3 regions of the Pantoea sp. X-Soil-YNGN-785 genome follow, and region 1 is predicted to be linked to each of the others. Evidence: predicted binding sites of a transcription regulator. Region 1 holds the regulator's gene; each other region holds the start of a gene.
What was found. Region 1 encodes LexA, which represses DNA repair genes until DNA is damaged. Its sites were predicted from a motif close to TNCTGTATGTACATACAGNA; they were not measured.

Region 1 (3,108 bases):
AAAACTGTCGCGTCCGTGCCAGATCACCGCAAAGAATTTCTGTACGCCGTTCAGCACCCGCAGGTGTGGCGTGGCTTCGCCCTGGACTTCACGTCCGGGTGCGCGGCCAAACATCACCGTCACCGGCAGCATCTGGATATCCAGCGTAGGATTATTGCGATGCAGATCGAGGTAATCGTGAAAGATTTTCACCGATTCCACGCTGGGCACAAAATAGGGGAAGACGCGCGGGCCATCGTGGATAAATACGTGGCGCGGCAGCAGTGAACCATCAATCTCCAGCGGAGAGAGTGGGTCAGGCAGATGATGCCGCAGACACTGCGCGCGTAAAGTCAGTAAGTCGGCCTTCGAATCGTAAGGCAAAACATACATAATAGGTCGGGTCGGATCCAGACCATGTTCAGACACGGGATCGGCCGGAATGGCCTTACTTTTTACCAAAAACGACAGTGGTAAATTAAGCAATTTGTAATAGAGTTTACGCCAACCTGACATAGACAACATGAAGCCTCTTGTTAGCAAAGCGCCGCAAGCATACCAGAAAGTGCAGCGAAGATCTGTGGTGGTGCCAATTGCACGCAGCCCAGACATTGACGTCAATCCGATAAAAGGGTTCCCACATCATGGCAAATAATGCCACCGGACTTATCAGAATAGTTAAAGCCGCAGGTTACTCCTGGCAGGGACTGCGTGCCGCCTGGCAACATGAAGCGGCGTTTCGTCAGGAGGCCCTGGCTGCGCTGGTCGCCATTATTATCGCCTGCTGGCTGGATGTCGATGTGGTCTCACGCATCCTGATGATTGGGTCGGTGGTGCTGGTGGTCATTGTTGAAATCCTCAATAGCGCCATTGAAGCGGTCGTTGACCGCATCGGTCAGGAGCATCATCCGCTGGCGGGCCGGGCCAAAGATATGGGCTCTGCGGCGGTACTGATCAGCATCTTACTGGCACTGTTTGTCTGGATAGCGCTGCTCTGGACACATTTGCGATAAGCGTTCCATATCGCGCCGGAAGCCGCGTTTTGCCTGACAATCGGTTTCCATTTCGCCAATACCTGTATATACTCACAGCGACTGTATAAACAACCAGGGGGCGGGATGAAAGCATTAACCAGCAGGCAGCAGCAGGTCTATGACCTGATTCGCGACCATATTTCTTCAACAGGCATGCCGCCTACGCGCGCAGAGATTGCTGCACAACTGGGCTTCCGCTCACCGAATGCGGCAGAAGAGCACCTGAAAGCGCTGGCGCGTAAAGGCGTTATCGAGATCGTTTCCGGTGCATCGCGCGGCATTCGTCTGCTAATGGAAGAAGAAGCCTCAGAAGGCATACCGTTGATTGGCCGGGTTGCTGCCGGTGAGCCGATCATGGCGCAGGAACATATCGAAACCCACTACAAGGTCGATCCGGGCCTGTTTAAGCCGTCTGCCGACTTCCTGCTGCGCGTCAGCGGAATGTCGATGAAAGATATCGGGATTATGGATGGCGACCTGCTCGCGGTACATAAAACCCAGGATGTACGCAACGGCCAGGTTGTCGTTGCCCGCATTGATGATGAAGTCACCGTTAAGCGCTGGAAAAAGCAGGGTGCTATCGTGCATCTGCTGCCTGAAAACAGTGATTTTGACCCGATTGTTGTCGATACCCGTGCACAGTCCCTGACCATTGAAGGTCTGGCGGTTGGTGTGGTTCGCAACGGCGAGTGGCTCTGATTTGAGGCCTGCGTGCATTCGCCTTTTCTGATGCTATTCTGTCTGCCCTAATTTTGTCGCTGCCTGTTTTGCGCAGCGACACCGAGCACGGAACGGCGAATGCGCTTTATCACGGCAACCGATAAAAATCTCTGGCGGCTTGCGCTGCCAATGATCCTTTCAAATATCACCGTTCCCTTACTGGGGGTGGTCGATACGGCAGTAATTGGTCATCTCGACAGCCCTGTCTATCTTGGCGGGGTTGCGGTCGGGACCACGGTGACCAGCTTCCTCTTTATGCTGCTGCTTTTCCTTCGAATGAGTACGACTGGCCTTACGGCGCAGGCGTTTGGTGCGGGCGATAAAACTGCGCTGGCACGCGCGCTAACGCAGCCGCTGATTATTGCGCTGCTGGCAGGTGTACTGTTCATCGCTTTACGTTATCCGATTATTCAGCTGGCGACCCATCTGGTTGGCGGCAATCCCGCGGTACTGGAACAGGCGGCGCTGTTTATTCAGATTCGCTGGCTCAGCGCGCCTGCTACGCTGGCAAATCTGGTCATTCTGGGCTGGCTGCTGGGCGTGCAGTATGCGCGCGCGCCGGTGATCCTGCTGGTGGTGGGCAATGTGGTTAATATCGTGCTCGATCTCTGGCTGGTGATGGGTCTGCACTGGGGTGTCGCGGGTGCAGCAACCGCCACGGCGCTGGCGGAGTACATTACGCTGGGTGTCGGCAGCATCATGGTCTGGCGGGTCCTGAAGCTGCGCGGCATTTCGCTAAGCCTGTTGAAGCAGAGCTGGCGCGGTGACAGCGGCCGACTGCTGCGGCTGAACCGGGATATCATGCTGCGCTCACTAATGCTGCAACTCTGTTTCGCCTCGCTGACCGTGCTGGGCGCGCGGCTTGGCCCGGATGTGGTGGCAGTTAACGCGGTATTGCTGATGTTCATTACGTTCACGGCCTATGCGCTGGATGGCTTCGCCTACGCGGTTGAAGCGTTTGCCGGCGAGGCGCATGGTGCAAAAGATGGCAGCAAACTGTGGCATGTCTGGCACTCTGCCTGTCGGCAGGCGGTGGTGGTGGCGCTTTTCTTCTCGCTGATCTATGCCATTGCTGGCTCGCAGATTGTTACCCTGTTGACCTCCCTTCCTTCGCTGCAACAAAGTGCTGACCGCTATCTGGTCTGGCAGATCGTTATGCCGCTGATCGGCGTCTGGTGTTATCTGCTGGATGGGATGTTCATCGGCGCGACGCGCGGACGTGAGATGCGTAACAGCATGGTGGTAGCAGCAGCAGGCTACTTTCTGACGCTGCTGAGCGTACCGGCGCTGGGCAATCATGGACTGTGGCTGGCGGTAACGGTTTTCCTGGCGCTGCGCGGTCTGTCACTGTGGCTCATCTGGCGCAGGCACTGGC
Region 2 (3,108 bases), 1.0 Mb from region 1:
CCCGACGATAGACATCGCGCTTAAAGGAGACAACCTGACGCACCGGATACCAGAAACTGACCCAGCGCCAGCCGTCAAATTCCGGCGTGCTGCTGTGCTGCACATTGATATCCGCGTCATTACACATTAACTGCAGAAGAAACCACTTTTGTTTCTGGCCGATACATACCGGCTTTGTGTCCCAACGCACCAAACGTTTTGGCAACTTGTAACGCAACCAGTTACGGGTAGAGGCAAGTATTCGAACATCTTTCCGGTGTAATCCGACCTCTTCGAACAGTTCGCGATACATCGCCTGTTCTGCGGTTTCACCGGGATTGATGCCTCCCTGAGGAAATTGCCAGGAGTGCTGTCCAAAGCGCCTGGCCCATAACACTTGTCCCTGCCGGTTACAGATTACGATACCAACATTCGGGCGGTAGCCATCATCATCGATCACCGGACTACCTCAAAGCAAAATTTGAATGGCCTGATTGTTTCACACTCCTTACAGGCGGTAAACCACTGGATTCATGGGGGGTTGAGCCATCAATAGCGGGATAACTCACAGAAAAGGGCAAAGTTATAAACAAAGACCGCAAAAAAGATCGATCTTATTCACCTTTTCTGTGGATAGCTTTGTGCAGAACGCGGGAGTTAACTGAATAACCCTGCCATCACACCTGGGAATGCCAAAAAGAGTTAGTTTATTATCTTATTGATTAATAATTAAATTAATAAAGAATCTCGCTTCATCGGCTTTTTATAAACAGCGAATATTTTTACGCCCACTGACAATTGGCTAAATTATAAGCACAGTGCTTTTTATCCACAGATAATTGCTCAGGGTTAGGTCATGGCGGTGAAAATTTGGTCAAATAGCGAAAAGTCAAGGCTGTAAATGGAACCAGTACCGCAAACATAAGGGGGTTATCCCACTTTTCTGTGGATAACCGGGCTGGAGATCCTGTTCATTGTTGCGGGTAAGCTGGGATAACCCTGACTCACTGCGGATAGCGCAAGGTCAATCCACCTAAAAAAGCATGATCTATCATGTTATTATCGATCCCGGACACGATTTATTTTAGCGGGATAACTTAGCCACCCGCAGCTGTACGAATTTTAACCATTGCGAGTTATCAACATGCGTTATCCACCAGGACCACCTGAAGATGAAGCCAGCCTGCTGGCACGCGCGCAGGATTTAGCCGGATTACCTATGGAAACGCTGGCTGCGCGTGCCGGTCTGCCCATGCCTGCGGATCTTAAACGCGATAAAGGCTGGGTCGGCATGCTGCTGGAGTGGCACCTTGGGGCGAGCGCAGGCAGCAAAGCGGAACAGGACTTTGCCCATCTCGGTATCGAACTGAAAACCATCCCGATTGATGCACAGGGTAAACCGCTGGAAACCACCTTTGTCTGCGTCGCACCGCTGACCGGTAACAGCGGCGTGACCTGGCTCACCAGCCATGTGCGTCACAAGCTGGCGCGGGTGTTGTGGATCCCGGTTGAAGGCGGACGCGAGATTCCGCTGCGGGAACGCCGTGTCGGCGCGCCGCTGTTATGGAGCCCGGATGCGGAAGAAGATGAGATGCTGCGTCAGGACTGGGAAGAACTGATGGATATGATCGTGCTGGGGCGTGTTGAGCAGATTACCGCACGGCATGGTGCCTGGCTGCAAATCCGGCCTAAAGCCGCTAACAGTAAGGCACTGACCGAGGGAATCGGCGATCAGGGCCAGCCCATCATGACCCTGCCGCGCGGCTTCTACCTGAAGAAGAGCTTCACCGGTCCCCTGCTGGCGCGCCATTTTCTCCTGTAAATCGCTTATCCTGCGCGACCATCGTCGCAATTTTGTGGGAGATTGGCGAATTCAATGCGTATAATCGCCGTTTACTTTTCGTTTAGGATTGAATGCCGGTATGTTTGAGTGGATTTCCGATCCCAACGCCTGGCTGGCGCTGGGCACCCTGACCATCCTTGAGGTGGTACTGGGTATTGATAACATCATTTTCCTGTCACTGGTGGTCGCTAAACTGCCAAAACACCAGCAAGCCAGTGCACGCCGCATTGGTCTGATGGGCGCGATGTTAATGCGTCTTGGCCTGCTGGCTTCTATCGCGTGGGTCGCCCGCCTGACTAATCCGCTGTTTACGCTGATGGATCATGCGTTCTCGGCGCGCGATCTGATTCTGCTGTTTGGCGGTCTGTTCCTGCTGTGGAAATCGAGCATGGAGATCCATGAAACGATTGAAGGCAGCGAAGGCGAACACAACACCCGCGTTCATTCGTTCCTTGGCGCGATTGTGCAGATCATGATGCTCGACATCATTTTCAGCCTCGACTCGGTGATCACTGCCATCGGCCTCTCCGATCATCTGTTCATTATGATGGCTGCCGTCGTGATTGCGGTGCTGATGATGATGTTTGCCGCACGCGCAATTGGTGAGTTTGTCGAGCGCCATCCGTCAGTGAAAATGCTGGCACTCTCCTTCCTGATTCTGGTCGGTTTTACCCTGATTCTGGAGAGTTTCGCGGTCCACGTACCAAAAGGTTACATTTATTTCGCTATGTTCTTCTCCATGGCGGTTGAGTGCCTAAACCTGATGCGCAGTAAGAAAAAGCACGCCTGAGAAAGTCAAGGGCGAGCCTGCTCGCCCGGTTATTTTCAGAATCCTACGATTAACCCTGCCGGCAAAACCATTTATTACTACACTTTTTGCACTTAACGATTTGTGAGGAAGAGGCGTGATGAAAGGGTTGGCAGGCGTAGCACTGGTGATGGTAACCGCAGCGTTACTGAGTGGATGCAGTTCTGATTATGTCATGGCGACCAAAGATGGCCGGATGATCATGACCGAGGGCAAGCCGAGCATTGATAAAGAGACCGGCCTGGTGCAGTACACCGACCAGACGGGTCACGAGGTGCAGATTAACAGCGATGAGGTCTCAACGATCATTGAACGTTAAGTGCCCGATTTAATTACCTGCCACCGATTCCGTGCTGGCAGGTGATTTCCCCGACTTTTCCCCCTTCCTTCCCCGCCGTTGCTCGCGCTATAGTCCCTGAGGACACAACATTCCATTCCATAAAAAAAGGAAGCTGGCAATGCACTATCATCGTATTCC
Region 3 (3,108 bases), 1.5 Mb from region 1:
CCGATAGTGGCACCGAAGGATGCCGCGAAGCTGGCAATCGACTCCGGCACGCCAAGACGACGGGTCTGCGTCTCTACGCTCAGCGGAATGCTCGCTGCGCTGGAGCGGCTGGTGAAGGCGAAGGTGATCACCGGCCACACTTTACGGAAGAAGCGCAGCGGGTTGATGCCATTCACCGACAGCAGCAGAGCATGAACACCAAACATGATGGCCAGACCGAGGTAAGAGGCGACCACAAAGCTGCCCAGCTTGATGATGTCCTGCAGGTTTGAACCGGCAACCACTTTGGTCATCAGCGCCAGCACACCATATGGCGTCAGTTTCATCACTAAACGCACCAGCTTCATAACCCATGACTGCAGCGTGTCGATTGCGACCAGCACGCGCTGACCTTTCACTTCATCATCTTTCAGCAACTGCAGGGCAGCCACACCCAGGAATGCGGCAAAGATGACGACGCTGATAATTGACGTTGGATTAGCGCCGGTCAGATCGGCAAACGGGTTTTTCGGGATAAAGGAAAGCACCAGCTGTGGCACGCTCAGGTCAGAGACTTTGCCGACATAGTTGCTCTGGATCGCACTCAGCCGCGCGGTTTCCTGCACACCCTGAACCAGACCTTCTGCGCTCAGACCAAACAGACCGGTGACGAAGACGCCGACCAGCGCCGAAATCGCGGTGGTAAACAGCAGTACGCCAATGGTCAGTACGCTGATTTTCCCCAGCGACGAGGCGTTATGCAGACGGGCCACCGCACTCAGAATAGAAACGAACACCAGCGGCATCACCACCATCTGCAGCAACTGGACATAGCCATTACCGACGATGTTAAACCAGCTGATAGACTCTTTTACCACTGCGCTGTTTTCGCCGTAGATCAACTGCAAAACCAGGCCGAACAGCACGCCGATCACCAGACCGGTCAGCACTTTTTTCGACAGGCTCCAGTTCTGACGGCTGAAGCGGGAGAGCAATACCAGCAGCACCACAAAGGCCACGATATTGAGCGTAAGAGGAAGGTCCATACTGAAACTCCAGAGTAATGCGGCTTTCCCACCCGGGAAAGCCGCATAATGTTAATCACGAATTAAGACAGCGGGAATGGTAACAGCAGGCGGAGAGGGCACCTTATATCCAAATGGCATGGTTTATAACTTAATGACGTTTTGTGCGGCTTTATTGCGCAGTATGACTGGAAATTAACCGTCCGACGCCATTTTGTAGCGTATCAAACAGCTGAGCCGGCCAGCCGTTTGCACCAAAAGATGGCATGCCGACCGGGAACCACAGCGCATAGCCTACCAGTCCCAGACATAACGCCCGCTCAAGCTGATTTCCTTTCTGACTGCGCAGAATCGGGAGACGGAAGCGCCAGCGGCAGGGCCACAGCAGCGGAACCCCGGCGGGCGTCAGCATATCAGCCACAATATGGCTGAGGTAGCCCAGCGTCAGACCCTGTAGTACGTCTGCCGGTATCGGCGACGACTGGGGCAGGTTTATCTGAAAAAGCCATAAACCGGCCGCCACCGCCAGCAAACTATGGGTAAAGCCCCGATGGCCGAACGCGCGCGCAATAGGATGAGAAAGCCAGCGTAGTCGCTGTCCCAGCAGAGATTTGGGGTGATCGATATCGGGCAGGAGGCATGTCAGCAGGGCTGAGGGAACAAGATGCCACCAGTCGGCCTGCGCCAGTACGGGTGTCAGCTCAGCACGTTTGGCAAAAATAGCGCTGGCAATGGCAAAAATGATGTGGCCTTCGCCCGTCATGATAGAACCTGGTTGCAAAGAAAGCTGTCGATGCATCCAGTATAGGGATTTATCCAGTAAATGAGAACATGTGACGCTGTAACGAAGCATGAATATTTTTAACAAGGCGGACAGTGATGAAACACTGTCCGCCCGCTCTGCCAGAAAGATTAACGAGCCAGCCAGCCGCCATCTACCGCCAGTGTATAGCCATTAACGTAGTCAGACGCGGAAGAGGCCAGGAAAACTACCGGGCCCATCATGTCATCAGGCACGCCCCAGCGTCCTGCCGGGATACGCCCCAGAATCTCATCGCTTCGGGCCTGGTCTTTACGCAGCTGTTCAGTGTTATCGGTAGCCATATAGCCTGGGGCAATCGCATTAACATTAACGCCATGCTTCGCCCACTCGTTCGCCATCAGGCGCGTTAAACCCATGACTGCGCTTTTCGACGCTGTATAGGAAGGCACGCGGATGCCGCCCTGGAACGACAGCATAGAGGCGATATTGATAATCTTGCCGCCGTTACCCTGAGCAATAAACTGCCGGGCTACCTGCTGTGACAGGAAAAAGACCGTTTTACTGTTGATGTTCATCACATCATCCCAGTCCTGCTCGCTGAAGTTCAGTGCATCTTCACGACGAATAATCCCGGCGTTGTTGACCAGAATATCAATTCTGCCCGCGGCTGCGACCGCCTGCTCAACAACCTGCGACGCAACATCAGATTTCATCAGGTCAGCCGATATCGACCAGAAACGGCGGCCAAGTGCTTCAACTTTACGCTGCGTTTCGTCAGGTTCGAAACGGTTAACGCCGACAATGTCGCAGCCAGCCTGAGCCAGCCCCAGAGCCATACCCTGACCCAGACCGGTATTGCAACCGGTCACCATTGCCACTTTGCCTTTTAAATCAAACGTATTCAGTACCATTTATGCTTCTCCTCTGCTTAACGCAGTTCGCTGATTTTGACGTGGTCCATGTCATCAAAGACCTGATTCTCACCCACCATGCCCCAGATGAATGTGTAACGCTGGGTGCCGACGCCGGCATGAATTGACCAACTGGGTGAGATGACCGCCTGCTCGTTATGTACCAGCAGATGGCGGGTTTGCTGGGGTTCTCCCATCATGTGGAAGACCGCGCTCTCTTCGCTCATATCGAAGTAGAAATAGACTTCCATGCGCCGTTCATGGGTGTGACAGGGCATGGTGTTCCACAGGCTGCCTTCATCCAGTCGGGTTAAGCCCATGGTGAGCTGGCAGGTGGGCAGCACATCCGGCACGATAAATTTGTTAATGGTGCGACGATTGGCAGTAGCAGCATCACCCAGCGTGGCGGTTGCGGCTTCCTGTAACGTAA

Region 2: mutH (DNA mismatch repair endonuclease MutH) is a predicted target of LexA. The motif match lies at 873-892, and genes of this name have one in related genera.
Region 3: AC6I8E_RS08190 (metal-dependent hydrolase) is a predicted target of LexA. The motif match lies at 1,790-1,809, and genes of this name have one in related genera.

Annotation. Positions count from the first base shown of each region.
Region 1 is NZ_AP035942.1:294,551-297,658, forward strand. Features, by position in the region: gene plsB (glycerol-3-phosphate 1-O-acyltransferase PlsB) at 1-495, opposite strand, end outside; gene AC6I8E_RS01280 (diacylglycerol kinase) at 624-992, shown strand; gene lexA (transcriptional repressor LexA) at 1,098-1,712, shown strand; gene dinF (MATE family efflux transporter DinF) at 1,812-3,108, shown strand, end outside.
Region 2 is NZ_AP035942.1:3,219,930-3,223,037, forward strand. Features, by position in the region: gene rppH (RNA pyrophosphohydrolase) at 1-439, opposite strand, end outside; gene mutH (DNA mismatch repair endonuclease MutH) at 1,124-1,801, shown strand; gene AC6I8E_RS14930 (TerC family protein) at 1,902-2,612, shown strand; gene AC6I8E_RS14935 (YgdI/YgdR family lipoprotein) at 2,731-2,949, shown strand; gene AC6I8E_RS14940 (NADP(H)-dependent aldo-keto reductase) at 3,089-3,108, shown strand, end outside.
Region 3 is NZ_AP035942.1:1,772,380-1,775,487, forward strand. Features, by position in the region: gene AC6I8E_RS08185 (L-cystine transporter) at 1-1,025, opposite strand, end outside; gene AC6I8E_RS08190 (metal-dependent hydrolase) at 1,177-1,767, opposite strand; gene kduD (2-dehydro-3-deoxy-D-gluconate 5-dehydrogenase KduD) at 1,917-2,678, opposite strand; gene kduI (5-dehydro-4-deoxy-D-glucuronate isomerase) at 2,696-3,108, opposite strand, start outside.